DNA from 4 places in the Enterobacter sp. AC1 genome. Region 4 is predicted to be linked to each of the others. Evidence: predicted binding sites of a transcription regulator. Region 4 holds the regulator's gene; each other region holds the start of a gene.
The links. Region 4 encodes PurR, which represses purine synthesis genes. Its sites were predicted from a motif close to CANGCAAACGTTTGCNTG; they were not measured.

Region 1: purT (formate-dependent phosphoribosylglycinamide formyltransferase) is a predicted target of PurR. The motif match lies at 1,818-1,835, and genes of this name have one in related genera.
Region 2: gcvT (glycine cleavage system aminomethyltransferase GcvT) is a predicted target of PurR. The motif match lies at 1,356-1,373, and genes of this name have one in related genera.
Region 3: glyA (serine hydroxymethyltransferase) is a predicted target of PurR. The motif match lies at 4,120-4,137, and genes of this name have one in related genera.

Annotation. Positions count from the first base shown of each region.
Region 1 covers NZ_JBNDIZ010000001.1:58,880-66,743, forward strand. Annotated here, with positions in the region: gene kdgA (bifunctional 4-hydroxy-2-oxoglutarate aldolase/2-dehydro-3-deoxy-phosphogluconate aldolase) at 1-564, shown strand, start outside; gene purT (formate-dependent phosphoribosylglycinamide formyltransferase) at 606-1,784, opposite strand; gene M2433_RS00285 (tellurite resistance TerB family protein) at 1,955-2,605, shown strand; gene ptrB (oligopeptidase B) at 2,691-4,751, shown strand; gene exoX (exodeoxyribonuclease X) at 4,748-5,410, opposite strand; gene M2433_RS00300 (nitrilase-related carbon-nitrogen hydrolase) at 5,435-6,085, opposite strand; gene M2433_RS00305 (DNA polymerase III subunit theta) at 6,196-6,426, opposite strand; gene yobA (CopC domain-containing protein YobA) at 6,564-6,935, shown strand; gene copD (copper homeostasis membrane protein CopD) at 6,937-7,806, shown strand; gene M2433_RS00320 (YebY family protein) at 7,823-7,864, shown strand, end outside.
Region 2 covers NZ_JBNDIZ010000007.1:156,685-164,548, reverse strand. Annotated here, with positions in the region: gene ubiI (FAD-dependent 2-octaprenylphenol hydroxylase) at 1-1,034, shown strand, start outside; gene gcvT (glycine cleavage system aminomethyltransferase GcvT) at 1,433-2,527, shown strand; gene gcvH (glycine cleavage system protein GcvH) at 2,551-2,940, shown strand; gene gcvP (aminomethyl-transferring glycine dehydrogenase) at 3,067-5,940, shown strand; gene M2433_RS18925 (SDR family oxidoreductase) at 6,011-6,754, shown strand; gene M2433_RS18920 (6-phospho-beta-glucosidase) at 6,840-7,864, opposite strand, start outside.
Region 3 covers NZ_JBNDIZ010000003.1:685,417-693,280, forward strand. Annotated here, with positions in the region: gene csiE (stationary phase inducible protein CsiE) at 1-958, shown strand, start outside; gene M2433_RS12940 (3-phenylpropionate MFS transporter) at 953-2,098, opposite strand; gene M2433_RS12945 (DoxX family protein) at 2,272-2,694, shown strand; gene glyA (serine hydroxymethyltransferase) at 2,750-4,003, opposite strand; gene hmpA (NO-inducible flavohemoprotein) at 4,308-5,498, shown strand; gene glnB (nitrogen regulatory protein P-II) at 5,582-5,920, opposite strand; gene glrR (two-component system response regulator GlrR) at 6,001-7,338, opposite strand; gene qseG (two-component system QseEF-associated lipoprotein QseG) at 7,325-7,864, opposite strand, start outside.
Region 4 covers NZ_JBNDIZ010000001.1:913,295-921,158, reverse strand. Annotated here, with positions in the region: gene cfa (cyclopropane fatty acyl phospholipid synthase) at 1-66, opposite strand, end outside; gene punC (purine nucleoside transporter PunC) at 365-1,564, opposite strand; gene punR (DNA-binding transcriptional activator PunR) at 1,680-2,591, shown strand; gene purR (HTH-type transcriptional repressor PurR) at 2,609-3,634, opposite strand; gene M2433_RS04365 (YnhF family membrane protein) at 3,932-4,021, shown strand; gene M2433_RS04360 (MFS transporter) at 4,185-5,351, shown strand; gene sodB (superoxide dismutase [Fe]) at 5,390-5,971, opposite strand; gene M2433_RS04350 (C40 family peptidase) at 6,094-6,858, opposite strand; gene grxD (monothiol glutaredoxin 4) at 7,197-7,544, shown strand; gene rnt (ribonuclease T) at 7,589-7,864, opposite strand, start outside.

The sequences.
Region 1 (7,864 bases), 850 kb from region 4:
GAACACGCTGTACCGATGGCGAAAGCGCTGGTTGCGGGCGGCGTTCGCGTTCTGGAAGTGACCCTGCGTACCGCCTGCGCGATGGACGCGATTCGCGCTATCGCCAAAGAAGTGCCGGATGCCATCATTGGTGCGGGTACCGTTACGAACGCAAAACAGCTGGCTGACGTGACCGAAGCGGGCGCGCAGTTTGCCATCAGCCCGGGCCTGACCGAGCCGCTGCTGAAAGCGGCAACCGAGGGCACCATCCCGCTGATCCCAGGGATCAGCACCGTTTCTGAACTGATGCTGGGGATGGACTACGGTCTGAAAGAATTCAAATTCTTCCCGGCGGAAGCGAACGGCGGCACCAAAGCGCTGCAGGCGATTGCGGGTCCATTCTCTCAGGTGCGCTTCTGCCCGACCGGCGGTATCTCTCCTGCTAACTACCGTGACTACCTGGCGCTGAAAAGCGTGCTGTGCATCGGCGGCTCATGGCTGGTTCCGGCGGATGCGCTGGAAGCAGGCGACTGGGATCGTATCACCAAACTGGCTCGTGAAGCGGTTGAAGGCGCGAAGCAGTAAGTCATTCGCCGCATGAGAAACGGGCCTTACGGCCCGTTTTTTTATCCTGCTACCTTAACGTTTGCTGCGGCCGCTTTCGCTCTCGCCACGGCGGCGTCCACGTTATCCCCGGTGGCTAATGCCACGCCAAGACGACGGGAGCCATCGATTTCCGGCTTGCCAAACAAACGCACCTGCAGCCCTGCGCCCACCGCCGCGTCGACGTTATCAAACGTGACGTTCTGGCTGGTTAACTGCGGCAGGATCACCGCCGAGGCGGCCGGGCCGTACTGACGGATCCCGCCGACGGGCAGGCCGAGGAACGCGCGCACGTGCAGGGCGAATTCGGAGAGATCCTGCGAAATGAGCGTGACCATGCCGGTGTCATGCGGGCGAGGGGAAACTTCGCTGAAAATCACCTCATCACCGCAAACAAACAGCTCCACGCCGAACAGGCCGTATCCGTCCAGCGCCAGGACGGTCTTGCGGGCAATCTCCTGCGCACGTTCCAGCGCAAGGGCACTCATCTGCTGCGGCTGCCAGGATTCGCGGTAATCGCCATCTTCCTGACGGTGGCCAATCGGATCGCAGAAATGGACGCCGTCAACGGCGCTGACGGTCAGCAGTGTGATCTCGAAATCAAACTTCACCACGCCCTCGACGATTACGCGACCGGCTCCGGCGCGGCCACCCTGCTGGGCGTAATCCCACGCCTTGTCCAGCGTGCTGCTGTCGCGAATGAAGCTCTGCCCTTTACCGGAGGAGCTCATCACCGGCTTAATGATGCACGGGTAGCCAATCTCCTCGACGGCCTGCAGGAACGCGGCCTTATCGCCAGCAAAGCGGTAGCTCGAGGTGGGCAATCCCAGCTCTTCCGCCGCGAGGCGACGGATGCCTTCGCGGTTCATGGTCAGCTTTGCGGCTTTGGCACAGGGCACCACGCGCTGGCCTTCCTGTTCAAGGGCGATCAGCGTATCGGTGGCGATGGCTTCAATTTCCGGCACAACGAAATCCGGTTTTTCGCGCGTAATCAGCTCGCGAAGGGCATCGCCATCCAGCATATTAATCACATAAGAACGATGGGCGACGTGCATGGCGGGTGCGTCGGCGTAACGATCTACGGCAATGACTTCCACGCCTAGGCGCTGACACTCAATGGCGACCTCTTTCCCCAGTTCGCCCGACCCTAATAGCATCACTCGCGTCGCCGCAGGTCGCAGCGCGGTTCCTAAACGAATCATAACAATCCCCCTAAAAAAGTTGCGCGCAGTATAAACGAAAACGTTTGCGTCTGTCTTGTGCAGGGCTAAAGGCGCGGGCAGAAATTTGCGCTTCTTTAGCCCGTCCAGACATTTCCTGACGCCTGCTCGCTTACGCTGTGGAGCATGTTCACCGTTAAGTGAGGTAAACCATGTCTGGCTGGTTAAATCAATTGCAATCCCTGTTAGGGCAGAAAACATCCACCTCTGGCGAACAGGGGCTCAGTAAACTGCTGGTCCCCGGGGCGCTTGGCGGGCTGGCAGGCCTGCTGGTCGCGAATAAATCCTCGCGAAAATTGCTGGCAAAATACGGCACAGGCGCGCTGCTGGCCGGCGGTGGCGCCATCGCCGGCACCGTACTGTGGAATAAATACAAGGACAGGGTACGGACCGCGCACGGCGATGAGCCGCATTACGGCGAGCACACCTCGCCGCTGGATCTGCGGACCGAACGGCTGATCCTTGCGTTGGTCTTTGCCGCGAAAAGTGACGGGCATATCGACGATAAGGAGCGATCGGCGATTGAGCAGCAGCTGCACGAAGCCGGTGTCGAAGAGAAGGGAAGAGCGCTGGTGGCGCACGCGATTGAACAGCCGCTCGATCCGCAGCGTCTTGCGCAAAGTGTAAAAAATGAGGAAGAGGCGCTTGAGCTTTATTTCCTCAGCTGCGCCGCCATTGATATCGATCACTTTATGGAGCGGAGCTACCTTAACGCGCTCGGCGACGCGCTGAAGATCCCGCAGGATGTACGCGAGGGTATTGAGCGGGATATCAAGGAGCAAAAACAGGCGTTGCAGGGATAGCCATCGCCGTCCCGGCCATGTTTCGCTTGCATCATGCTCGGGTTTTGCCAACCTTATAGGGTGTAAAACTTAAAAGAATGATGCTATGCCACCGAAAGCCCGACGTACTCCTTATGCGATCGTCACGCATGGCGATACGCGTATAGACAACTATTACTGGCTACGGGATGATTCACGATCCCGGCCAGAGGTGCTCGACTACCTGCACGCGGAAAATGACTATGGCCGCAAGGTTATGTCCAGTCAGCAGACGCTTCAGGATCAGTTGCTGAATGAAATGGTGCAGCGCATTCCCCAGCGCGATATCTCCGCGCCCTGGACCAAAAACGGCTATCGCTATCGCCATATTTACGAGCCCGGCAATGAGTATCCCATCTACCAGCGTCAGTCGGTGTTAAGCGCCGAATGGGACGAGTGGGATATTCTGCTGGATGCTAACCAGCGCGCCGCCCACAGCGAGTTTTATACCCTGGGCGGCATGTCCATTTCGCCGGATAACGCGGTGATGGCGCTGGCGGAGGATTACCTCTCCCGTCGCCAGTACGGCCTGCGTTTTCGCAATCTCGAAACGGGTAACTGGTATCCGGAAATGCTGGAAAACGTCTCCCCGGATTTTGTCTGGGCGAATGATTCCGAAACGGTTTACTACGTTAAAAAGCACGCCTCCACGCTGCTGCCTTACCAGGTGTGGCGACACACCGTGGGAACGGACTCCGCAGACGACGAGCTGGTCTATGAAGAGAAAGACGAAACGTTCTATGTCAGCCTGCATAAAACCTCTTCCCGCCACTATGTGATTATCTTCCTTGCCAGCGCGACGACGTCTGAAGTCCTGTTGCTGGACGCCGAACTGCCTGACGCCCAGCCGCTTTGCTTCCTGCCGCGTCGTAAAGATCACGAGTACAGTCTGGATCACTTCCAGCACAGCTTTTACTTGCGCTCGAATCGCGAGGGCAAAAACTTTGGTCTTTATAAAACCAAGGTGCGCGATGAGCGCAAGTGGGAGGTGCTTATTCCCGCGCGGGATCAGGTGATGCTGGAAGGGTTCACCCTGTTTACCGACTGGCTAGTGGTGGAAGAGCGCCAGCGGGGATTGACCAGTATCCGGCAAATCAACCGCAAGACCCGGGAAGTGGTGGGGATTGCGTTCGACGACCCGGCGTATGTGACGTGGATTGGCTTCAACCCTGAGCCCGAATCGTCGCGGTTGCGCTACGGCTACTCGTCCATGACCACGCCGGACACCCTGTTTGAGCTGGATATGGCAACCGGGCAGCGTCAGGTGATCAAACAGACCGAGGTAAAAGGGTTTGAGTCCGAAAACTACCGAAGCGAGCACGTGTGGGTCATCGCCCGCGATGGGGTAGAGGTGCCCGTCTCGCTTGTCTATCACAAAGCACATTTCCAGAAAGGCAAAAATCCGATCCTGGTCTACGGCTACGGCTCTTATGGCTCCAGCATGGACGCCGATTTCAGCAGCAGCAGGTTAAGCCTGCTCGATCGCGGCTTTGTGTTTGCCATCGCCCATATTCGCGGCGGCGGTGAGCTGGGGCAGCACTGGTATGAAGACGGGAAATTCCTGAAAAAGAAAAACACGTTCAACGACTACCTCGACGTCTGCGATGCGCTGATTGAGCAGGGGTATGGCGATCCGCAGCTCTGCTTTGGCATGGGAGGCAGCGCGGGTGGCATGCTGATGGGGGCGGTTATCAACCAGCGTCCCGACCGCTTTAAGGGGATTGTTGCGCAGGTTCCGTTTGTTGATGTGGTTACGACCATGCTCGATGAATCCATCCCACTTACAACCGGGGAGTTTGAAGAGTGGGGGAATCCGCAGGATGAGATTTACTACCGCTATATGAAAACGTACAGCCCGTACGATAACGTAGAGGCGAAAGCCTATCCCCACATCCTGGTGACTACCGGTTTGCATGATTCTCAGGTGCAATACTGGGAGCCGGCAAAATGGGTGGCGAAACTGCGCGAGCTAAAAACCGATGACAATCTGCTGCTGCTGTGTACGGACATGGACTCCGGACACGGCGGGAAATCGGGACGGTTTAAATCGTATGAAGGCGTGGCCCTGGAGTATGCCTTTTTGATAGGCCTGGCGCAGGATACGCTGCCAGGCCGTGCGGAGCGTTAAGCCTCGCCCAGATAATGTTTCAGCGTTAAGCGCAGCTCCGGGCTCATTTTGTCGAGGTTGTTATACAGCCAGCGCAAATAGCCCGGGTCTTTATCTGCAATATCCGACACCGCTTTGCCCCGGTATTTACCAAAGGTGAACGTGGTCAGAAGCGCAGGGCGACCGGTAATCGTCGCCATATCATCCGGCGTCCAGCCAGAGATATTCATAATATCAATGAGCAACGCGGCGGTGATATAGCAGTCATACAGCGCGCGGTGATGGTGAAGCCCCTCAGGGGTACGAACGCTGAGCTTGCGGGACTTGTACAGCGCCATATTACTGTATTTGATCCCCGGCCAGAGGCGACGCGCCAGCTTCATAGTACAAATCCATTCGCCTGGCATTTCAGGCAACACCCGGCGGTCAAAGCTGGCGTTATGCGCGACGTACCACGGGCTACCGTAATAGTGGGGAATGATCTCTTCTATCCACGGCTTATCCGCCACCATCGATTCGGTAATGCGATGGATAGCCATAGCCTGCGGGCTGATGGGGCGATCGGGACGCACCAGATGGCTCATTGGGTTGACGATTTTACCGTCAACCACATCGACAGAGGCCACTTCCACAATTCCGCCCTGAAGATCGCAAGTTTCGGTATCGATGACGCGCAGCATTGAAAACTCCTGAGCTTAAAACGCTTAGCCTAAAGGAATGATATCGCCTTGCCAACCCCGTCTGCTGAGCGTACCGGTCAACAGCAGCTCGCCTTTATCCGCCCGGACAATTAGCTGGCCTCTTTCATCCCACAGCGCGCTGCCGCCGCAGGCATTCGCCATTAACACCGCGATGGCATATTTATGTGCAAACCGCTGCAGGGCGCTGATGGACTGCCGCCAGCGGTGATCCCCGACAGACTGACAGCTGGTAACAAGCGTGGCCCTGGGATCGAGAAGGGGAGAATCGGCATGGGCATCAATAATGGCAAGCTGTTTATCCCCCGGAATCAGGCTTGCACCGCTACCCTGCGGGTAGCGCAAAATACTCTGGCGAGAGGGTGAAAACAGGGCGAGGCCTTTCTGGCGCTGGCCATTCCGCTCAAGGGGGAGCCCGGCAATAACCGTAATCCGGTAAAAATGGGCCGCGTCAAGCAGAGGTTCCAGCTGCGCGTCGCCGGGTGGGGGAGGTAACGTCAGCGTACCTGACCCCGTTAACGACAGTTCAGGGAAGACCAGCAGATCGCACCGCTGCCGTGCTGCTTCAGCAATGAAGCGGAGGTGGTGCGTAACGTGTTCATCAACACTCTGGTGCTGCCCGCCATACTGGGCTGCCGCTATATTCCAATGTGACATCGTGACTTCCTTATACACTGAGTCGCAGAGATTTAAGAATACACCTAATTTTATCAGGGCTTTCTTATCCTGGCAGATTCCGCGTAAGGAAGTGTAACGACTCGTTAAGCTTATTTAACTTTAGGCTCGTACGGCAAACGAGAGAGGTTGACCGAGGCGAGACGGTGGGCGATTAACCTTTCGCGAAACCAGTCGCGCAGATGGGCGGGTTGTTCACGTTCTACCACTTCAGCCACGATGGGCATGTTGTAACGCTCTTTAAAAGCGACGCCAGCGGCAGCGAGATCGACATTCACTTTATCCATCTCGTCCTGAGGAAGGGCGGCCAGATTGATCTTCATTACCTTCTCCTTATTATGCGGCGGCAACGTTACCGCGATTGCACGACGATGACAAGCGGAGGTGGGATGATCCTCGACTCGTTTATTATACAGCGTTATTCTTTAGCATACAGACATAACAAAAAGGAATGATTGCGATGGGTTTCTCCGCTTCCCGCGCGGTATGCGCGCTGGTTTTTCTGTCCTCTACCCTCGTTACTCCCTCCGTGCTGGCGCATGCGCACCTTAAGCAGCAGATCCCGGCAGCTGACAGCCTGGTAACCGCACCGAAGGCATTAACGCTGAATTTTTCGGAAGGTATCGAACCTGGGTTTAGCGGCGTGGTGGTAACGGATGCGCAAAAGCAGGTCATCAGAACGGGCACCGCTACGCGAGATGAAAAGAACAATGCTCAGCTCAACGTGCCGCTGGAGCAAACGCTGACGTCCGGCATCTACCAGGTCGACTGGCACGTGGTCTCCGTAGACGGCCATAAAACCGCGGGCAGCTATCACTTTAGCGTGAAGTAACATGCTGGCGTTGTTTTATATCGGGTTGCGCTTTATCCATTTCGCGGCGCTGATGCTGGTTTTTGGCAATGCGCTTTACAGCGTCTGGTTTGCGCCTTCCTCTCTCCACCGTCTGATGTCCCGGCGTTTCCAGCGGCAGCAGAAAGTGGCATCCCTAATCTGCCTGGCGGCTGCACTCCTGATGTTTATGCTGCAGGGCGGACTGATGGGAAGCGGATGGGGCGATGTGTTTGCCCCGGCGGTCTGGCGCAGCGTGACGGGCACACAGTTTGGTGGCGTCTGGCTGTGGCAAATTATACTTGCGGCGATTACGGTCGGCGCAGCATGGCTCGCACCGCTGAAAGGTTCACGGCTGCTGCTGCTCGCAATGGGCCAGCTTATCCTGCTCGCCGGGGTAGGGCACGCGGCAATGAACGAAGGCCCGTTGGGGGCTTTGCAGCGTGTTAACCACGCTATTCATCTGATATGTGCCGCAACCTGGCTTGGTGGCTTATTGCCGCTGCTGTTCTGCATGCGGCTGGCGAAAGGTGACTGGCAGAATGCTGCCATCTATACCATGATGCGCTTCTCGCGCGTGGGCCATTACGCCGTCGCAGGCGTGCTGCTCACCGGCGTTGTTAATTCGCTATTGATACTGGGCGTTCATATTCCCTGGCAGGCTGGCTACGTGCAGTTTTTGTTGTTCAAATGTGCGCTGGTGGCGTTGATGGTGGTAATTGCGCTGGCAAATCGGTATTTTCTGGTGCCACGGTTTCGTTCAAAGACCGGGCGAGCACAACAGATTTTTATCAGGATGACACAGGCAGAAGTGGTTCTGGGGGCACTGGTGCTGGCAGCGGTCAGCCTGTTCGCCACCTGGGAACCCTTCTGACAAGGTTAAATATCATATGAAAAAGACAGTACTTTCTCTCGTATTGCTGGCCTGCACG
Region 2 (7,864 bases), on a different contig from region 4:
GCGAAAAGCTGCTGACGCGCCTTGGCGTCTGGTCAGATATCATAGCGCAGCGTGCCAGCTGCTATCACGGCATGGAAGTGTGGGATAAAGACAGCTTTGGTCATATTGCTTTTGATGATGAAAGCATGGGCTATAGCCACCTTGGCCATATTATCGAGAATGCCGTAATTCATCATGTGCTGTGGCAAAAGGCGCAGTCCTGTAGCGATGTCACCCTGATGGCACCTGCGCAGATCCAGCAGGTGGCGTGGGGCGAAAACGAGGCGTTTATCAGCCTGCAAAGCGGCGACATGCTGACCGCGCGTCTGGTGGTGGGGGCTGACGGCGCGAACTCCTGGCTGCGCAACAAGGCGGATATTCCGCTGACTTACTGGGATTATCGTCATCACGCGCTTGTCGCGACGATCCGCACCGAAGAGCCGCACGGCGGCGTGGCGCGGCAGATTTTCCACAACGACGGCATTCTGGCATTCCTGCCGCTTGCCGATCCGCACCTGTGCTCGATTGTCTGGTCGCTGGTGCCGGAAAAAGCCCGGCTGATGCAGGAGGCGACGCCAGAAGCCTTTAATCAGGCGCTGTGCGTGGCGTTTGATAACCGCCTTGGCTTGTGCACGCTCGAAAGCGAGCGGCAGGTGTTCCCGTTAACCGGCCGCTACGCGCGCCAGTTTGCGGCGCACCGGCTTGCGCTGGTGGGAGATGCGGCTCACACCATTCATCCGCTGGCCGGGCAGGGCGTTAACCTTGGCTTTATGGACGCGGCGGAGCTGGTGGAAGAACTGCGTCGCCTGCATCGCGAAGGGAAAGACATCGGTCAGCATCTCTATCTGCGTCGCTACGAACGCAGCCGCAAGCACAGCGCGGCGATGATGCTGGCGGGTATGCAGGGCTTCCGCGAGCTGTTTGCCGGTGCCAATCCGGCAAAAAAACTGCTGCGCGACATCGGCCTCAAGCTTGCCGATACCCTTCCGGGTGTTAAGCCCCAACTGCTTCGCCAGGCAATGGGTCTTAACGACCTGCCGGACTGGCTACGCTAATTTAGACCCCCGTCACACTTTATTTTCCCGGCCTCTAGGCCGGGGAAATTACCTCGTTTGAAATAATCTAATTTCACTGCTTTTTTCGCATTAGATAATCTAATGTCGCGTTTTTCTCTCTACGGAAAATCGGCCCATTTTTCCGCATGAAATATCACCATGTGCTAAATCCTGTTAGCGTGATGTTAATTTTGTGCGGGTTTAATCGCATTTTTACAGTGAATAACTCTGTAGGCTTTTTAGCGTTTTTTGGTCATAAGCTAATGTGATGACCCGTTTTACCTTATGGTTAACCGCCGGTTTCGGTGGTAAGTTCAGGTAAAAGAGAACGTTTGCGTCGGTGCCTGATAACGGGGCCGATACCGGGTTTCACGGTGAATTTTTTCAACGAGGACAAGATGGCTCAACAGACTCCTTTGTACGAACAACACGTGTTATGCGGCGCCCGCATGGTGGACTTCCACGGCTGGATGATGCCGCTGCACTACGGCTCGCAGATTGATGAGCACCACGCGGTGCGCACCGATGCCGGTATGTTCGACGTGTCCCACATGACAATTGTCGATCTGCGCGGCAGCCGCACCCGGGAGTTTTTGCGCTATCTGCTGGCAAACGACGTCGCCAAACTGAAGACGCCGGGTAAAGCGCTCTATACCGGCATGCTGAATGCCTCCGGCGGCGTGATTGACGACCTCATCGTCTATTACTTCACTGAAGACTTCTTCCGCCTCGTTGTAAACTCCGCCACCCGCGAAAAAGACCTCTCCTGGATCACCCAACACGCCGAACCTTACGCCATCGACATCACCGTCCGTGACGATCTGTCGCTGATCGCCGTGCAGGGGCCGAACGCGCAGGCGAAAGCCGCGTCTCTGTTCAACGACGAGCAGCGTAAAGCCACAGAAGGCATGAAGCCGTTCTTCGGGGTGCAGGCGGGCGATCTGTTCATCGCCACCACCGGCTATACCGGTGAAGCGGGCTACGAAATTGCGATGCCAAACGAGAAGGCTGCTGATTTCTGGCGTGCGCTGGTGGAAGCGGGCGTGAAGCCTGCGGGTCTTGGCGCGCGCGATACGCTGCGTCTGGAGGCGGGCATGAACCTCTACGGTCAGGAGATGGATGAGGGTGTTTCACCGCTGGCGGCCAATATGGGCTGGACCATCGCGTGGGAACCGGCTGACCGTGAATTTATTGGCCGTGAAGCGCTGGAGATGCAGCGCGAAAAAGGCACTGAACAGCTGGTGGGCCTGGTGATGACTGAGAAGGGCGTGCTGCGCGGTGAACTGCCTGTACGTTTTACCGATGCCGACGGCAATCACCGCGAAGGCGTGATCACCAGCGGAACCTTCTCCCCGACGCTGGGCTACAGTATTGCACTGGCACGCGTGCCGGCAGGCATTGGCGAAACGGCGGTGGTGCAAATCCGCAACCGTGAAATGCCGGTCAACGTGACCAAACCGATTTTTGTTCGCGCCGGTAAGCCGGTCGCCTAATCATTTTTATCAGGAGAACTTCAATGAGCAATGTGCCAGCAGAACTGAAATACAGCAAAGAACACGAGTGGCTGCGCAAAGAGGCGGACGGCACTTACACCGTAGGGATCACCGAGCACGCACAGGAGCTGCTGGGCGACATGGTGTTTGTTGACCTGCCTGAAGTAGGCGCAACCGTCAGCGCAGGCGACGACTGCGCCGTGGCGGAGTCCGTAAAAGCGGCATCCGACATCTACGCACCGGTAAGCGGTGAAATCGTTGCCGTTAACGACACGCTGAGCGACTCCCCGGAGCTGGTCAACAGCGAGCCGTATGAAGGCGGCTGGATCTTCAAGATCAAAGCCAGCGACGAATCGCAGGTTGCCGCGCTGCTGGATGCGACCGCGTACGAAGCCCTGTTAGAAGACGAGTAAGCCATTATCCCTCTCCCCTTTGGGGAGAGGGTAGGGTGAGGGGAACAGACGACACCCTCACCCCAGCCCTCTCCCTCAGGGAGAGGGAGAAAACACATTCACTGCACGTTTCAGGAACCATCGCTCATGACACAGACTTTAAGCCAGCTTGAAAACCGTGGCGCCTTCATTGAACGTCACATTGGGCCGGATGCTCAGCAACAGCAGGAGATGCTGAAGACGGTTGGCGCGGATTCATTAAACGCACTGATCGGCCAGATTGTGCCAAAAGACATCCAGCTTGCCACACCGCCTCAGGTGGGTGAAGCCACCACGGAATTCGCCGCGCTGGCGGAGCTGAAGGCGATCGCCGGCCTGAACAAGCGCTATAAGTCTTACATTGGCATGGGCTACACCAACGTGCAGTTGCCGCCGGTTATCCTGCGCAACATGCTGGAAAACCCGGGCTGGTATACCGCCTATACCCCGTATCAGCCAGAAGTCTCTCAGGGCCGCCTGGAAGCGCTGCTGAACTTCCAGCAGGTAACGCTGGATTTGACCGGTATGGATATCGCCTCCGCGTCTCTGCTGGATGAAGCAACTGCCGCCGCCGAAGCCATGGCGATGGCAAAACGCGTCAGCAAGCTGAAAAATGCCAACCGCTTCTTCGTGGCGGCGGACGTGCATCCGCAAACGCTGGACGTGGTGCGCACCCGTGCGGAAACCTTCGGCTTTGACGTGATTGTCGACGACGCTGACAAGGTGCTGGATCACCAGGACGTCTTCGGCGTGCTGCTGCAGCAGGTGGGCACCACCGGTGAAGTGCATGATTACAGCGCGCTGATTGCCGAGCTGAAATCCCGTAAAGTGGTTGTCAGCGTTGCTGCCGATTTTATGGCGCTGGTGCTGCTGACGGCGCCAGGCAAACAGGGCGCGGACATTGTCTTCGGCTCTGCGCAGCGCTTCGGCGTACCGATGGGCTACGGCGGCCCGCACGCGGCGTTCTTCGGCGCGAAAGATGAATTCAAACGTTCCATGCCAGGCCGCATCATCGGCGTATCGAAAGATGCCGCCGGTAATACCGCGCTGCGCATGGCGATGCAGACCCGCGAGCAGCATATCCGCCGCGAGAAAGCGAACTCCAACATCTGTACCTCCCAGGTGCTGCTGGCAAACATCGCCAGCCTGTACGCCGTGTTCCACGGCCCGGCTGGCCTGAAGCGCATTGCGACCCGCATCCATCGTCTGGCCGATATCCTGGCCTGCGGTCTGCAGCAGAAAGGCCTTAAGCTGCGCCATGCCCACTACTTTGACACGCTGTGTGTGGATGTGGCGGACAAAGCGGCCGTGCTGGCGCGCGCGAATGCAGCAGAGATCAACCTGCGCAGCGACATCCACAACGCCGTCGGCATTACGCTGGATGAAAGCACCACCCGCGACGATATCCTGAACCTGTTCAGCGTGTTGCTGGGTGACGCGCACGGTCTGGACATTGACGCGCTCGACAAAGAGGTCGCGCTCGACAGCCGCTCCATTCAGGACAGCATGCTGCGTAACGATGCCATCCTGACGCACCCGGTCTTTAATCGCTATCACAGCGAAACCGAGATGATGCGTTACATGCACTCTCTGGAGCGCAAAGATCTGGCGCTGAACCAGGCGATGATCCCGCTGGGCTCCTGCACCATGAAGCTGAACGCTGCGGCAGAGATGATCCCAATCACCTGGCCTGAATTCTCCGAGCTGCACCCGTTCTGCCCGCCAGAGCAGGCGGAAGGTTATCACATGATGATCAACCAGCTTTCCGACTGGCTGGTGAAGCTGACCGGCTATGACGCACTCTGCATGCAGCCGAACTCCGGCGCGCAGGGGGAATACGCGGGCCTGCTGGCGATCCGTCACTATCACGAAAGCCGCAACGAAGGGCATCGCGATATCTGCCTGATCCCAAGCTCCGCGCACGGCACCAACCCGGCCTCTGCCCAGATGGCGGGCATGGAAGTGGTGGTCGTGGCGTGCGATAAGAACGGCAACATCGATTTGGCCGACCTGCGTGCGAAAGCTGAACAGGCGGGCGACAAGCTCTCCTGCATCATGGTGACCTATCCGTCTACCCACGGCGTGTACGAAGAGACCATCCGCGAAGTGTGCGAAGTGGTGCATCAGTTCGGCGGTCAGGTATACCTCGACGGCGCCAACATGAACGCGCAGGTGGGGATTACCTCTCCGGGCTTTATCGGTGCGGACGTGTCGCACCTGAACCTGCACAAAACCTTCTGCATCCCGCACGGCGGTGGCGGCCCGGGCATGGGGCCTATCGGCGTGAAAGCGCACCTGGCACCGTTTGTCCCAGGCCACAGCGTTGTGCAGATCGAAGGCATGCTGACCCGTCAGGGCGCGGTCTCTGCGGCACCGTTCGGCAGCGCCTCTATCCTGCCAATCAGCTGGATGTATATCCGCATGATGGGCGCGGAAGGGCTGAAGCAGGCGAGCCAGGTGGCGATCCTGAATGCCAACTACATTGCGACTCGCCTGAAGTCTGCCTTCCCGGTGCTCTATACCGGCCGCGACGGTCGCGTGGCGCACGAATGCATTCTGGATATTCGTCCGCTGAAAGAGCAGACCGGCATTAGCGAGCTGGATATCGCCAAGCGTCTGATTGACTACGGTTTCCACGCGCCAACCATGTCGTTCCCGGTAGCGGGTACGCTGATGGTGGAGCCAACGGAGTCCGAGAGCAAAGCCGAGCTGGACCGCTTTATCGACGCGATGCTGGCCATCCGCATGGAGATCGATCGCGTGCAGGACGGTGAGTGGACGCTGGAAGATAACCCGCTGGTTAACGCCCCGCACACCCAGCACGAAATGGTGGCAGAGTGGAACCACGGCTATTCCCGCGAGCTGGCGGTCTTCCCGGCAGGCGTGGCAAACAAATACTGGCCGACCGTGAAGCGTCTTGATGACGTGTACGGCGACCGTAACCTGTTCTGCTCCTGCGTGCCGATGAGCGAATACCAGTAATATTGCTGATGTAGTAACGTAGGCCGGGTAAGGCGAAGCCGCCACCCGGCTTTTTTATTGGGAGAAACGAATGGCAATTGCACTGGTCACCGGCGCCAGCCGGGGCATTGGGAAAGCCACCGCGCTGCAGCTGGCGCGCGAAGGCTATACCGTGGCGGTGAACTATCATCACAACATTAAGGCCGCGACCGACGTTATCAAACAGATTGTCGATGCGGGAGGCAAAGCCTTCGCCGTTCGCGCAGACATTAGCGATGAAGCCCAGGTGCTGGCGATGTTTGACAGTATCGATCGTGAAGGCGAGCCGCTTACCGCGCTGGTCAATAATGCGGGGATTCTGTTTGAGCAATCGACTATCGAGAATTTGTCCGCAGAGCGCATTAACCGCGTCCTGTCGACCAACGTCACGGGCTACTTCCTCTGCTGCCGGGAAGCGGTAAAGCGCATGTCCTTTAAACATGGCGGCAAGGGCGGGGCGGTAGTGAACGTCTCGTCAGCGGCGTCCCGCCTGGGCGCGCCGGGTGAATATGTGGATTATGCCGCGTCCAAGGGAGCGGTGGATTCGCTGACAACCGGTTTAGCGCTGGAGGTGGCGGCGCAGGGCATTCGCGTAAACTGCGTGCGACCGGGACTGATTTATACCGACATCCACGCCTCAGGCGGGGAGCCGGGGCGCGTGGATCGCGTGAAATCGCTGCTGCCGATGCAGCGCGGCGGCCAGCCGGAAGAGGTGGCCCAGGCGATTGTCTGGCTGCTGAGCGAGAAGGCGTCGTACGTGACGGGCAGTTTTATTGAGCTAGCGGGTGGGAAGTAAACCCCTCACCCTAACCCTCTCCCCATAGGGGAGAGGGGATCAATCGTTGGCCGGTGCAAGCGCAGCGCCGCCCGGCATTACGGAGTTACAGTTTCTCGCCGTTGCTGGCAATCACGCTCTTATACCATTCGAAGCTTTTCTTGCGCGAACGCGACATGTCGCCCGTACCGTCATCGTGTTTATTCACGTAGATAAAGCCGTAGCGCTTGCTGTACTGACCGGTAGTGAACGACACGCAGTCGATACAGCCCCATGGCGTGTAGCCCATCAGATCCACGCCATCGTGCGTTACGGCTTTGATCATCTCTTCCACGTGGGCACGCAGGTAGTCGATACGATAGTCATCGTTGATGCTGCCGTCCTCTTCGACTTTATCGTAAGCGCCAAAACCGTTTTCAACGATAAACAGCGGCTTCTGGTAACGCTCATACAGTTCGCACAGAGAATAGCGCAGGCCTACCGGATCGATCTGCCAGCCCCAGTCGGACGCCTTCACGTGCGGGTTCGGCACGCTGCCCTCGAAACCGGAAATCGCATCCCCGGAGCCGCCTTCCGCTTTCACTGCGTTGGTCATGTAGTAGCTGAAACCTAAGTAATCGCAGGTGCCTTCGCGCAGGATCTGCTCGTCGTTCGCCTCCATCCTGATGGAGAACCCGCGGCGCTCCCACTCATTCAGGACGTAAGACGGGTAGTAACCCCGCAGCTGGACGTCGGTAAAGACATAGCGCTCGCGCATAGATTCCTGGGCGAACATCACGTCTTCCGGCTTGCAGGAGAATGGATAGAGCGCCACCATGGCCAGCATGCATCCGACTTTCATCTCCGGGTTGATGCGTCGCGCGGCCTTCACCGCCAGGGCGCTGGCCACAAACTGGTGGTGCAGCACCTGATACATGGTCTCTTCCGGATTTTCGTGTTCGGTATAGACCACGCCGGAGCAGCAGTAGCCGAACAGCGGCGCACGCCAGTTACGCTGGTTGTTGATTTCGTTGAAGGTCATCCAGTATTTGACCTTGTTTTTGTAGCGCTCAAAAACCACTTCCGCGAAGCGCACAAAGAAATCGACCACTTTACGGTTGGTCCAGCTGCCGTATTCCTGCACCAGGTGCA
Region 3 (7,864 bases), on a different contig from region 4:
TCCCGCATTAAAAACCGCGCTTAAACAGCACGGCATCGCACGGCCGCTTTACGACGATGCGAACCTGCGGGCGCTGATCAACTTTTGTTCGCGCAAGCTCCAGCGCCAGTTTGAATGCCGCGACGTCCAGTTTTTACAGCTCTATCTGCAATACTGTCTTATTCAGCACCAGATGGGGAATACCCCGCAGTTTTCCCACACTCAGCGCAGCTGGACTCAGTCAAGAGGGGAGTATTTTACGGCGCAGGAGATTGTGCGCCACTGGAAACGGCGCGTCCCGCAGGGTGCTCACGGGGATGAACAGCTGTTTCTGGCGCTGCTGTTTATGATGCTCCGCACGCCCGATCCGGTGCTCGATAAACACCAGCAGGACCAACGCTTGCGCCGGGCCATCGTGCGCATGGTGGCGCGTTTTCGCTCGCAGACCGGGATGAACTTCAGCGATGAGCAAGGGCTGACCGATCAGCTCTATATCCATCTTGCTCAGGCGTTGGACCGCTCGCTGTTTGAGATCGGCATCGACAATAGCCTGCCGGAGGAGATCCATCGTCTCTATCCCCGGCTGTTACGCACCACGAAGGAAGCATTGTTTGAGCTGGAAGCGGAGTTTGGGCTGCGCTTTTCCGATGAGGAGATGAGCCTTGTCGCGGTGATTTTCGGCGCCTGGCTGATGCAGGAGACCGATCTGCACGAAAAGCAGGTGATCCTGCTGACGGGAGACGATAAAGCCAGTGAGGATCTGATTGAACAGCAGCTTCGCGAGCTGACGCTGCTGCCGCTCAACATTCGCTACCTGACGCTGCAGGCTTTCCAGAAAGAGGGGGCACCGCGCGAGGCCGCGCTGGTTATCACCCCCTACCCTACTGCCCTGCCGCTGTTCTCGCCGCCGTTGATTCACGCCGTTGAGACACTGAACGCGCAGCAGCAAGAACATATTCGCGCCATGCTGGAATCATAGCGATGCGCGAGCGGCCACTTTAGGGCGCACAACGATTGCGGGTAAGGCGACTAGCGCCATCACCCAGAAGACGCCATGCCCCAGGTGCTGATAGAGGAACCCCGCAAAGACCGTCATGATCGCAATACTGCCTCCCATCGCAACTGCCGAATACACCGCCTGCAGACGAATAACGTCCCCGCCTTCGCGCGCAGCGATATAGCGCATCGCCGCCAGATGACACACGGTAAACGTGCCGCAGTGAAGAATTTGCGCCACGATCAGCCACGGCAGATCGGTCGTCCAGCCCATGATGCCCCAGCGCGCCACGCCGCACACGGCGGAAAGGAGCAGCAGGTCACGCGCGCCAAAGCGACGGAACAGCTTTTTGCTCAGCGCGAATATAACCACTTCGGCCACCACGCCCAGGGACCACAGGTAGCCAACGGCAGAAGCAGAATATCCCGCCCCCTGCCAGTAGATGGCGCTGAACCCATAGTACGCCGCGTGTGCCCCCTGAAGCAGACAAACACAGGCCAGAAAACGCCAGCTTTGTGTAACCAGGCTTCGCCAGGCAGGCCAGCCTGCGCTCTCCTGATGACGGCTTTCCCCTTGCGGCATTATCGACGGCCGCAGCAGCATGCCCAGCAGCATAGAGGCAATACCGATGCTCAACAGGGCAAGAATGGCGCGGTAATCGTAAAGGCTGACCAGTTTGCCCACCAGCGCAGAGCCAATCACAAACGCAATGGATCCCCACAGGCGCACACGACCGTAGTCCATGGTGATCTGCTTTTGCCAGGTGTTCGCCAGGGCATCCGTCAGCGGCACTAGCGGTGAGAAGAAGAGGTTAAAGCCAACCATCACCACCATTAGCCAGGCAAACTGGTGACTGACCCAGAAGCAGGCCACAAAGACCAGCGTCAGCAGCGCAAGAATGCGCACAGCCTTGATCAGTAAGGAGGGATCGCTCACGCGCGGGGCAATCAGCAGGCTGCCGAGGAAACGCGCCACCAGCCCGGCCCCCAAAAGGACACCGATGGTCTCAGGAGTCAGGCCGATACCCTTGAGCCAGACGCTCCAGAAAGGCAGAAAAATACCGTAGCTAAAGAAATAGGTGAAATAACTGAGCGCCAGCCAGCGCGTGGAATGCAAGACCATGAATCCCTCCCGAAATCGAGGCCATAGTCTGGCGAGAATATAAAAATTAAGCAAGTCGATAGCCTGCTATAAATTAACGAAAAATTAACATGTTGTGCAGTCGTCTGGCTTATGGCAGGGAATGGAAATGTGTATTACGTTTAAATTACTCCACTTGCAGAGGTATTTCTGCCATGAACTCACTTCGTTATCTCGATTTTGGTCAGTCGCGTCACCTGCTGCTGTTGATCGGCCGCATCGCGCTTGTCGTGCTGTTTATTATTTTTGGTTATCCAAAACTGACGGGGTTTAGCGGCACCGTACAATATATGACGTCGCTGGGCACGCCGATGCCCGTGCTGGCGGCCATTATTGCGGTAGTGATGGAAGTGCCTGCCGCCATCCTGATCGTACTGGGCTTTTTCACCCGTCCTCTCGCGGTACTGTTTGTGTTCTACACGCTGGGCACCGCGGTAATTGGTCATCACTACTGGGATATGACCGGTGATGCGGTCGTACCGAATATGATCAACTTCTACAAGAATATCAGTATTGCGGGTGCCTTTATTTTACTGGCAATAGTGGGCCCCGGCGCCATCTCCCTGGACAGGCGTTAAGCCATAAAAAAAGGCCGCAAGTGCGGCCTTTTTATATTTCTGTACAGCAGAGGAATTACGCGTAAACCGGGAAGCGTGCGCAGATATCCAGAACTTTACCTTTAACGCGCTCGATAACCGCTTCGTCATTAATATTGTCCAGAACGTCACACATCCAGCCAGCCAACTCTTTCACTTCCGCTTCTTTAAAGCCGCGGCGAGTCACGGCCGGAGAACCGATACGGATACCGGAGGTCACGAACGGGCTCTTCGGATCGTTTGGCACGCTGTTTTTGTTCACGGTGATGTTGGCGCGGCCCAGGGCAGCGTCAGCTTCTTTACCGGTCAGGTTCTTATCAACCAGATCCAGCAGGAACAGGTGGTTTTCAGTGCCGCCGGACACCACTTTGTAGCCACGGTTCAGGAACACTTCCACCATCGCTTTGGCGTTTTTGGCAACCTGCTGCTGGTAAACCTTGAACTCTGGCTCCATCGCTTCTTTCAGTGCTACCGCTTTTGCCGCGATAACGTGCATCAGCGGGCCGCCCTGCGCGCTTGGGAACACGGCGGAGTTCAGTTTTTTGTACAGCTCTTCGTCACCGCCTTTCGCCAGGATCAGGCCACCGCGTGGTCCCGCCAGGGTTTTGTGGGTGGTGGTGGTCACAACGTGAGCGTGTGGAACCGGGTTCGGGTAAACGCCTGCGGCAATCAGACCGGCAACGTGCGCCATGTCGACGAACAGGTAAGCGCCGATGCTGTCTGCGATTTCACGCATTTTTGCCCAGTCCACGATACCGGAATAAGCAGAGAAACCACCGATGATCATCTTCGGCTTGTGCTCTTTGGCCTGCTTAGCCATGTCTTCGTAGTCAATTTTACCGGACTCATCAATACCGTAAGGGATGATGTTGTACAGTTTGCCGGAGAAGTTAACCGGGGAGCCGTGAGTCAGGTGGCCGCCCTGCGCCAGGTTCATACCCAGAACGGTATCGCCCGGCTGCAGCAGCGCGGTGTAGACCGCGAAGTTAGCCTGAGAGCCAGAGTGCGGCTGGACGTTCGCATAGTCAGCGCCAAAGAGTTCTTTCGCACGGTCGATAGCCAGCTGCTCAACGATATCAACGTACTCGCAACCGCCGTAGTAGCGTTTGCCCGGGTAACCTTCAGCATATTTGTTGGTCAGCTGAGAACCCTGCGCCTGCATAACGCGCGGGCTGGTGTAGTTTTCGGAGGCGATCAGTTCGATGTGCTCTTCCTGACGTACTTTTTCCTGCTCCATAGCCTGCCACAGTTCGGCATCATAATCGGCAATGTTCATTTCACGCTTTAACATCCGCATCTCCTGACTCAGCTAACAAGTAAATTTTGGCCTGAAAAGGCAGTCCTGTTGGACGACGGGCAACAGTATAACTGATTAGTTCTGTGATAACAGGTCTTGACAAACGATTTTACGCAAACGTTTTCCTTCGCGCCACGCAAGGGTTTGAGGAATAAAGCCCTCGCCCATTTCAGCGGATTTCTTTTCAGGTTTGTGATGCACATTTTTCATCTTGCAAAGATCCATTTACAAAGCAGGGTTATTTTTTATAAGATGCATATAAAATACATCATTAAGATCACATCGTAAGGAAGCTGCTATGCTCGACGCTCAAACCATCGCTACCGTTAAAGCCACTATTCCCCTGCTGGTGGAAACCGGTCCTAAACTCACCGCCCATTTCTACGATCGCATGTTCACGCACAACCCGGAGCTCAAAGAGATTTTCAACATGAGCAACCAGCGTAACGGCGATCAGCGCGAAGCCCTGTTCAATGCTATCGCGGCCTACGCCAGCAATATTGAGAACCTGGCAGCGCTGCTGCCTGCGGTGGAGAAAATTGCGCAGAAACATACCAGCTTCCAGATCAAACCCGAGCAGTACAACATTGTGGGCGCTCACCTGCTGGCAACGCTGGACGAAATGTTTAGCCCGGGTCAGGAGGTTCTGGACGCGTGGGGCAAAGCCTACGGCGTGCTGGCAAACGTATTTATCAACCGTGAAGCACAGATCTACAGCGAAAACGCCGGCAAGAAAGGTGGCTGGGAAGGCACGCGCGCGTTCCGCATCGTCGAGAAAACCCCACGCAGTGCATTGATTACCAGCTTTGAATTTGAGCCGGTGGACGGTAAACCTGTTGCCGAATATCAACCGGGCCAGTATCTGGGCGTGTGGCTGAAGCCTGAAGGCTTCCCGCACCAGGAGATCCGCCAATATTCTCTTACCCGAAAGCCAAACGGCAAAGGCTACCGCATTGCGGTGAAACGCGAAGATGGCGGTCAGGTTTCAACCTGGCTGCACAACGAAGCCAGCGTGGGCGACGTGGTTCATCTGGCCGCGCCTGCGGGTGATTTCTTTATGGCCGTTGACGGCAATACGCCAGTGACGCTGATCTCTGCGGGTGTTGGTCAAACGCCAATGCTGGCGATGCTCGATACGCTGGCAAATGCAAACCACGACGCGCAGGTAAACTGGTTCCACGCCGCAGAGAACGGCGACGTTCACGCCTTTGCGGATGAAGTGAAAACGCTCGGGGCGTCCCTGCCGCGCTTCACCGCGCATACTTGGTATCGCCTGCCGACGGACGCAGACCGCCAGGCCTCACGCTTCGACAGCGAAGGTCTGATGAATTTAAGCCAGCATGAAGGGGCGTTTAGCGCACCGGACATGCAGTTTTACGTCTGTGGGCCGGTGGCGTTTATGCAGTATGCCGCGAAGCAGCTGGTAGACCTGGGTGTGGACAAGGACAACATTCATTACGAATGCTTCGGCCCGCATAAAGTGCTGTAATGCAAAAAGCCCCTCGTTCGAGGGGCTTTTTTTTTGCCGGATGGCGGCTGCGCCTTACCCGGCCTACAAAACCGTTGGCAATGTTAAATCGCGGCGTCGTCTTCTTCGCCGGTACGGATACGGATCACGCGCGCCACGTCAAAGACGAAGATTTTACCGTCGCCAATTTTGCCCGTCTGCGCCGTGCGGATAATGGTATCCACACAGGTGTCCACGATATCGTCGCTCACCACGATTTCAATTTTTACTTTCGGCAGAAAGTCCACCATGTACTCTGCGCCACGGTAAAGCTCGGTGTGGCCTTTCTGACGACCAAAACCTTTCACTTCCGTCACGGTCATCCCGGTGATGCCGACTTCCGCCAGCGCTTCACGCACGTCATCCAGTTTGAAAGGTTTAATAATCGCATCAATCTTTTTCATGGTGGGTCCTTAAACTCTTGCCTGTAAGCTGCCTCGTAATCGATTGCTCACAGTATCATATTCAATCGAATTTTGCGGTACTACTCTTTAAAATCGTTGGCTTCAAGCTCGTGACGCGACAGCAGCTTGTAGAACTCGGTGCGGTTACGTCCGGCCATGCGCGCCGCGTGGGTCACGTTGCCTTTGGTTATCTGCAATAGCTTGCGCAGATAGTTAAGCTCGAACTGATTCCTCGCTTCGGCAAACGTCGGCAGCGCCGTGTTTTCCCCTTCCAGCGCCTGCTCCACCAGCGCGTCGCTGATCACCGGTGAGGAGGTCAGCGCCACGCACTGCTCAATCACGTTGACCAGCTGACGCACGTTACCCGGCCAGCTTGCCGTCATCAGTCGTTTCATCGCATCAGTGGAAAACGCGCGCACGAACGGTTTATGACGATCGGCCGCCTGGCGCAAAAGATGGTTCGCCAGCAGCGGAATGTCTTCCGCACGCTCGGCCAGCGCCGGGATCTTCAGGTTCACGACGTTCAGACGGTAGTAGAGATCTTCGCGAAACTCGTTGCGGGCCATCACTTTTGGCAGGTCGCGGTGCGTTGCCGAAATAATACGCACGTTAATATCGATGTCGCGGTTACTGCCCAGCGGGCGGACTTTTCGCTCCTGCAACACGCGCAGCAGTTTAACCTGCAGCGGCGCAGGCATGTCGCCAATCTCGTCGAGGAACAGCGTGCCACCTTCCGCGGCCTGGAACAGCCCTTCCCGGCTGCTTACCGCGCCGGTGAAGGCGCCGCGGGCATGTCCAAACAGTTCAGATTCGAGCAGCTGTTCCGGCAGCGCGCCGCAGTTAATGGCAATAAAGGCGTTTTTGCTGCGCGGGCTGGCGTTGTGAATAGCCTGCGCCAGGATCTCTTTCCCGGTTCCGCTCTGGCCGTTGATGAGCACGCTGACGTCAGACTGTGCCACCATCCGGGCCTGTTCGAGCAAACGCAGCATAATGGGGCTGCGGGTGACGATAGACTCCCGCCACGCTTCATCCCCCGCCGGGGCGGCATGTTCCAGCGCGCTGTCGATCGCCTTATAAAGCGCGTCTTTGTCCACCGGCTTGGTCAGGAAGCTAAATACCCCCTGCTGGGTCGCCGCAACCGCGTCCGGAATCGACCCGTGCGCCGTGAGGATAATCACGGGCATACCCGGCTGCTGCTTTTGGATCTCCGCGAACAGCTGCAGGCCATCCATTTCGTCCATCCGCAGGTCGCTTATCACCAGATCGATTTTCTCGCGGCTGAGGATCTTCAACCCTTCCAGGCCGCTTTCAGCGGTTACGACGCTGTAGCCTTCACTCACCAGACGCATCCCCAGCAGCTTTAACAGCCCGGGATCGTCATCCACCAGTAAGAGATGGGCAGGTTTACGGCTCGTCATGCTTCACATCCTCTTGTTTCGGCGTATCGCTGTCCGGTGCAGCGGATGAGCTCCCCGGTTGATATTTACGCGACGAGAGCTGTCTTTCGATATCGGTCAGGTTTTCCAGCTTGCGCGTCGTGGTATCCAGCTGCGTACGCAAATGCTGTTGCTGTTGACGCAGCGTATCAAGCTCGCTGTCGGTGGACTGCTGCAGCTTGCTATAGCGAGAGCGCTCTTCGGACAGCTGAAGCTGTAATGTCTGCCCATCGCGCCAGAGCTGGTATAACGGGCGAACCTGTACCGGTAGATTGACCACAAACGTGTCCAGTCGGGTCACGCTGGCGCGGCGTTCAACGGGGGTAATTTTTGCATCTGCCAGCAAAATGCCGCGCTTGAAAGCGTCCTGCCAGGTGTCATCATTCAGCATCGCCGCTTTCGAGCGGGCGTCTACTGGCGCAAGACGCTGAGCGCAGTCTATTCCGCGCAGCCAGAACAGCGGGTTGCTTTCGACATCATGCCCTGACAGGTTCCAGATATCGTCACA
Region 4 (7,864 bases):
TTCACTGACGATCCGGGACCAGTTATCGTCCGGAACGCTGACTTCTTCTATACACGATGAACTCATAGCTTCTCCATCACCCTACTGTGATCAGAACCTTCAAACAGCGTAGACGCTTTTTTGGTTTGTGAGAAATCTCACGGTAAATACCGCGAGGCTAGTATCCGACGTAGAACAGAGGAAGGGAGATAACCCTTGCCGAAAATGCCTTCCATGGTAAAACGGGAGCACTCCGGCTCCCGTTAACGCTTAATATTTATCGTATTTAATCGAACCAAATTTAGTATAGGCCTCAAAATTTGGTGATTCAATAGAAAATTCTTAGCAACCTAATCACTGAAAATTAACATGATTTCTGGCGCGATTATGCATGTGACGTTTCAACCTGAGCGCGGTTATCCTGCTCACGCTGTGCGGAGGCCTGCATACGATAGCCTATTACCGCCAGCGCAACGGTCACCAGCATCACGCTGGTGGTGGTCAGAAGCGGCGTGGCAATCAGCGCGGAGACCACCAGGCTTGCCAGGAAGCACAGCCCCAGCTGCAGAGTGTTCTGCAGCGCGGCGGCGCGGCCTGTCGCCTGCGGGAACGGACGGAGCGCCTGTGCCACAACGATAGGGTAAATCGCCCCATTCGCGACGGCCATCACGCAGAATGGAATCAAAATTTCAGCCAGACCGGCGCCCGGAATAAAACCAACGGCCCAGGTCCCGATAACGCTCAGGGCATACAGCACCAGCAGCCATGGCAGCATTTGCTGACCTTCCCATTTTTGCAGCGCCGCGCGACAGCCGTACCCGCCCACCAGGAACGCGATGGTCTGCGGAACGTAGCTTAGCCCGATGGCCGCCGGGCTGTATCCCATATCGTGCAGAATAAACGGCGAGCCGGTGAGCCACGCGAAGAAGCTCGCCGAGCAGGCGGCATAGATCAGGACATTGCCGCGATACGCTTTGGTGCCGAGCAGGGAAGTGAAGGTAATTGGCTTCGCGTCAGCATGCGCCTCTTTTTTATGCGCGGGCTGGAGAGCAAACGCGGGCAGCATCAGTACCAGCGTGATGGCAAACAGCGTGGCAAAAATGGCCTGCCAGTCAAAGTGCGCGAGGATCCAGCTGCCCAGCAGCGGGGCAAGGGCTGGCGAGAGGCCCACGAGCGGCATAATGGTGGCGAAAATACGGTTTGTGCGGTTAGCCGGGTAGTAGTCGGTGACCAGCGCCTGCCAGGTGACGGCAGCGGCACAGACGCCCACAGCCTGAACAAAGCGCAGTACCAGCAGCCAGGTGGCGTCGCGTACCCATAGCATCCCCAGACAGCCAACGGCAAAAATGGCCAGACCCAGCAGCAATACCGGTTTACGACCAAAGCGATCCGAGAGCGGTCCCCAGAGCAGCTGTGCGAAAGCAAAACCGGCGAGGAACAAACTCAGGCTGGCACTGATGGCTGCGGCAGGCGTCTGCAGATCTTCCTGCATAGCGGCAAAGGCCGGCAGGTACATATCGGTGGCCAAAAAGCCCAGCACGCTTAAGCCGCCGAGCCAGACTAAAAAACCTTTCCTGGGTTGCATTATTTTATTCTCCTTAAGGAGGCAGGTGTACGTTGGCGCTGAGTGTAGGGAGTGCAAAGCCGCTTGTGAAACGCTAATATTTGGCGGGTGCATTCAAAAATTTTGCAGGCAGAAAATGTGGTCAGATTATTCTCTTGAAGTGGTCGATGCTGTCGCGCGTAACGGCAGCTTTAGCGGTGCGGCGCAGGAGTTGCACCGCGTCCCTTCGGCTATCAGCTACACCGTGCGTCAGCTCGAAGAGTGGCTGGCGGTTCCGCTGTTTGAACGGCGCCATCGTGATGTGGAATTAACGCCCGCCGGCGCGTGGTTTTTGAAGGAAGGGCGTTCTGTTATCAAAAAAATGCAGATCACCCGCGAGCAGTGTCAGCAGATTGCCAACGGCTGGCGGGGACATCTTTCCATCGCGGTGGATAACATCGTTAAGCCGGAACGCACCCGGCAAATGATCGTGGATTTCTACCGTCATTTTTCTGACGTCGAATTGCGGGTCTCGCAGGAGGTGTTCAACGGCGTCTGGGATGCGCTGGCCGATGGCAGGGCAGAGATGGCGATTGGGGCAACGCAGGCGATCCCGGTCGGGGGGCGTTACGCCTTTCGCGATATGGGCATGCTGAGCTGGAAGTGCGTGGTGGCTCGCGATCATCCGCTGGCGGCAATGGAAGGGCCGTTGAGCGACGATACGCTACGCAACTGGCCGTCGCTGGTGCTGGAAGATACCTCCCGTTCATTGCCCAAGCGTATCACCTGGCTTCTGGATAACCAGCGCCGGGTGGTGGCCCCTGACTGGGAATCGTCGGCGACGTGCCTCAGCGCCGGGCTGTGCGTCGCGATGGTGCCCGTGCACTTTGCGCGCCCAAGGATCGATACCGGAGAATGGGTTGAACTGACGCTGGAGAATCCCTTCCCGGATGCGGCCTGCTGCCTCACCTGGCAGCAAAATGACGTCTCGCCCGCCATGGCCTGGCTTTTGGATTATCTGGGAGACAGCGAAACGCTGAACCGGGAGTGGTTACGGGAGCCAGCGTAGCTGGCCCCGTAGAGCGATTAACGACGGTAGTCGCGGAACGGACCATCCGCAACGGAACGGCGTTCGATAAGGCGCGGGTGAACTTCGATGGACTGCGACTCTTCACGCTTGTTGACGATCCTGTCCATCAGCATGTTGAAGGCCGTTTCGCCCAGCGAATCTTTCGGCTGGTGAATGGTGGTCAACGCTGGCGTAAAGTAGCGCGCGTTACGCACGTTGTCATACCCGATCACGGAAATATCCTGCGGTACGCGCAGACCCAGCTCATCGGCGGCGCAGAGCGCGCCCATGGCCATGATGTCGCCTCCGCAGAACACTGCGGTCGGACGATGCTGCTGGGAAACAATCTGCTGCATTGCACGGTAGCCCGATTCTGGCTCAAAGTCGCCCTGCACGATCCAGTTTTCCGGCACGTTGATCAGCGCTTCTTCCATCGCTTTCATGAAACCGGCCAGACGGCCCGCGCCGGTGTTGCGTTCCAGCGGACCCGGGATCACGCCAATCTCGCGGTGACCGCGTTCGATCAGGTAGCGACCGGCCATATAGCCGCCTTCAAAGGCGTTATCGATAACGGAATCGGTGAAGTCCGCGCGCGCTTCGCCCCAGTCCATCACCACCATCGGAATATGGCGATACTCTTCGAGCATGGACAGTACGGACTCCGGATACTCGGAACACATCACCAGCAGGCCATCAACGCGCTTTTGCGCCATCATCGACAGGTAGGCGCGCTGTTTTTCAATGCTGTTCCACGCGTTGCCCAGAATCAGGGTATAGCCTTTCTGGAAGCAGTTTTTCTCTACCGCTTCAATGATCTCGGCAAAATAGGCCGCTTCACTGCTGGTGGCCAGCAATCCAATGGATTTGGTGTGATTAACCTTGAGGCTTCGCGCGACCGCACTTGGCGAATAGTGCAGCTCTTTGATCGCGGCCCAGACGGCATTGCGCGTCTCTTCCGCCACGAAGCGGGTTTTGTTAATTACATGTGATACGGTTGTAGTGGAAACGTTTGCGCGTTTTGCTACGTCTTTAATTGTTGCCATTAAATGTCACTCCAGACCATATCCTAAACTCCTGAAATACTTGAAGGTAAACGTTTGCCTTCTCTCACCCTTATTTCGCAATGTTGAGTTGCGGCACGCCGGGAAAACGACACGGGACGTCAGGAGGGGGTCAATGGCCGGTACGCTAATAAATTTAGCGTGGAATTTTGTCCTATCTTGATGAAAAGGGGAAGAGGTAAAGTGTTTATCAGTTTAAATCCAGGAAGATTTTTGACGTAAACTGTGCAAAAATGAGCAGGCTCACTTTTCGTGGGGGGATTAAAAGGAGAAAAATTGATGAGTTCCGATCTGAAGTTTTCGCTGTTCACCACCGTTATTGTGCTGGCTCTGATTGTGGCTGCCGGTCTGACGGCTGCGCTGCACTGATTTACGCGGAGGGAGAGCGTTCTCCCTCCCGATCGCCCCAATTGTTACTTCTCATGCAAAAATCTTTTGCCATTTTGTTAACTTCTCATTTTTTGTGATTAATGTCATGCTTTCGGCTTCTTTGTTCTGTGTCATCACATGACACGGCATCCGGAGTTGACGCATGAAAATCAATTTTCCCCTGCTGGCCCTGGCGATTGGCGCTTTTGGGATTGGCACCACTGAATTCTCCCCGATGGGGTTACTGCCTGTTATTGCCCGGGGCGTGGACGTCTCGATCCCTGCTGCAGGCATGTTAATCAGCGCCTACGCCATCGGCGTGATGGTTGGCGCGCCGCTGATGACGCTTCTGCTTTCGCACCGCGCGCGCCGCAATGCGCTGATTTTCCTGATGGCGATTTTCACCCTGGGCAACGTGCTTTCCGCCATCGCGCCGGACTACACCACGCTGATGCTGTCTCGCATTCTGACCAGCCTTAACCACGGTGCCTTCTTTGGGCTGGGGTCGGTCGTGGCGGCAAGCGTGGTGTCAAAACACAAGCAGGCGAGCGCCGTGGCAACCATGTTTATGGGCCTGACGATTGCCAACATTGGCGGGGTGCCTGCGGCAACCTGGCTGGGTGAAGCGATCGGCTGGCGTATGTCCTTCCTGGCGACCGCCGGGCTTGGCGTGATTGCGATGGTGGCGCTGTTCTTCTCCTTGCCGAAAGGCAGCGCGGGGGAACGTCCTGACGTGCGCAGAGAGCTGTCGGTGCTGATGCGCCCGCAGGTGCTCTCCGCGCTGCTCACCACCGTCCTGGGGGCAGGGGCGATGTTCACCCTTTACACCTACATTTCGCCGGTATTGCATGACATCACCCACGCGACGCCTCTCTTTGTTACCGCAATGCTGGTGCTGATTGGCGTGGGCTTCTCGATTGGCAACTATCTGGGTGGGAAATTTGCCGACCGTTCCGTGAGCGGGACGCTGAAGGGCTTCTTAACCCTGCTGATTGTCATCATGATCGCCATTCCGTGGCTGGCGCGTAATGAGTATGGGGCCGCCATTGCGATGGTCGTCTGGGGTGCCGCGACCTTTGCCGTGGTTCCACCGCTGCAAATGCGCGTGATGCGCGTCGCGCATGAAGCGCCGGGTCTTTCATCTTCGGTCAATATTGGTGCCTTTAACCTGGGCAATGCGCTCGGTGCGGCGGCCGGTGGGGCCGTGATTTCAGGGGGACTGGGGTACAGCTTTGTGCCGGTGATGGGGGCAATCATTGCCGCGCTCGGCCTGCTGCTGGTGATGATGTCGGGTCGTAAACAGCCAGAAGCAGCCTGCGCTGCTGAATAAACCAAAAACGCAGAAGGGCGAACCCTTCTGCGTGTCTCTTACGCGGCGAAGTTCTTCGCCACAAAGTCCCAGTTAACCAGCGCCCAGAAGTGCTCCAGGTAGTTCGGGCGCGCGTTACGGTAATCAATGTAATAAGCGTGCTCCCAAACGTCTACGGTCATCAGCGGCTTAGCGCTGGTGGTCAGCGGGGTGCCCGCGTTAGACGTAGAAACGATAGCCAGTTTGCCATCAGCCTCTTCGACCAGCCACGTCCAGCCAGAGCCGAAGTTCTTGATCGCGGCATCGGTGAACTTCGCTTTGAAATCCGCGAAGCTGCCAAATGCGGCGTTGATGGCGGCAGCCAGTTCACCGGCAGGCTCACCACCGGCATTCGGTGCCAGGCAGTGCCAGTAGAAGGTGTGGTTCCACACCTGAGCGGCGTTGTTAAATACGCCTCCTTCTGAGCTGCGGACGATCTCTTCCAGCGTTTTGCCTTCGAAATCGGTGCCCTTGATCAGGTTGTTCAGGTTGGTGACGTACGTCTGGTGATGCTTGCCGTAATGATATTCCAGGGTTTCCGCAGAAATGTGCGGTGCCAGGGCGTCTTTTGCATACGGTAGTGCAGGTAATTCGAACGACATTGCTTCTCTCCTTATTGTATTTTGCGTTGTCAATAACCACACAGACAACAGGGACAGGATAGCAAATTGAAAGGGTATGCAAAAGAGGAACTTACCCTGCCACGGGCGTGGCAGGGCAGGGATTAGCGAATGGTTTTCGGCGTCATCACGCGACGCGCGCCGACGTAGTGACGTACCCAGTAGTCTTCACTGAGAGAGGTGATCTGAATATCCTGGCCGCTACGCGGTGACTGGATGAATTTTCCGTTGCCGACATAAACGCCAACATGGTCAGCCGTGCCGCGGCCCTGAGTGCGGAAGAACACCAGATCGCCGTTTTCCAGCTCTCCACGGTCAACCGGGGAAGCATCGCGCAGGTGGTACATCTCATTGGCGGTGCGAGGAATGCGGAACTTGACCAGATCTTTATAGGCGTAATAGACGAGGCCGCTGCAGTCAAAACCGGTACGTGGCGAACTGCCACCCCAGTGATAAGGTTTTCCAATCTGCCCCATCAGCTTGTTCATCGCGGTTTTCTGCGCTTTCTGTACGCGCACTTTATGCACTTCCGCTATTTTCGTGACCTTTGTGCATTTCGCCTTGTGGCCTTTACGCGTGATGCATTTTTCAGTAACGAGGTTAGCGGCGGTTTGCGAAGCTTTGCTTTTGGCGGTGTGGGCAGTGCGGGAAGATTTTGTTTTCGTCTTGCTGGAAGCGGTCTGTTTAGCTGTTTTTTTCTTGTCGTTCTTAGCGGTGTTTTTTTTCTTACGTTCTGTGGTTTTCACCAGATGGTTTTTTTGTACGGCAGAATGCCGCGCCTGCTGAGAGGCGTTTGCCACTGGCGTGAAAATGAGTGATGTAAACAGTAAAGCACAGAGCGTGATCGAGATTTTATTTATCCGCGCCACTGGGCAGTCCCCTGATAAATGCAGGTCATCAATAATACCCGCGTGTGATTTACAAAGCCCGTCGATTCTAATCCATAAAAACCCAGAAAGTTAATAGCATTTTTCAATCTACAATCGTGTTTCGTTAGCAAGTGCAAAAAAATTCATCGTTCTGTCGCACATTTGTCCACTCCCTAAGCAAAACCCTGGCTGCTGCAGGGTTAAACACCATTTGCAATGCAACTTTTCGTGACTCGGGGTAGAATGTATAAACGTGACAAAAATGTTATTTTCCGATGCCAGTCTGAACCGCTACAATGTCAGACGAATGCCGTAACAGAAGTTAAAGGAAGCAAGACATGAGCACCACTATTGAAAAAATCCAGCGCCAGATCGCTGAAAACCCGATTCTGCTGTATATGAAAGGTTCTCCGAAGCTGCCAAGCTGCGGCTTCTCCGCGCAAGCGGTTCAGGCGCTGTCCGCCTGTGGTGAGCGTTTTGCTTACGTTGATATCCTGCAGAACCCGGACATCCGCGCTGAGCTGCCTAAGTACGCGAACTGGCCGACTTTCCCACAGCTGTGGGTAGACGGTGAACTGGTTGGCGGTTGCGATATCCTGATTGAAATGTATCAGCGCGGCGAACTGCAGCAGCTGATCAAAGAGACGGCGGCTAAGTACAAAACTGAAGAGCCGGACGCAGAGTAATTTTCTGCTGAAATAAAAAAGCGACCTTAAGAGGTCGCTTTTTTTTATTCTTCGCTGTCGCCCATCGGCAGCGGCCAGCCGCCCAGTCGCTTCCAGCGGTTGACGATCTCACAGAACAGTTCTGCTGTGCGCTCCGTGTCATACAGAGCGGAGTGGGCCTGCGTGCCGTCAAACTCAATCCCAGCCGTAATACAGGCTTTTGATAACACCGTCTGTCCCAGCGCCAGGCCGCTCAGTGCGGCGGTGTCGAAGGTTACAAAAGGATGGAAGGGGTTTCGCTTGAGCGACGCGCGCTCCGCGGCGGCCATGGTAAAGCTGTG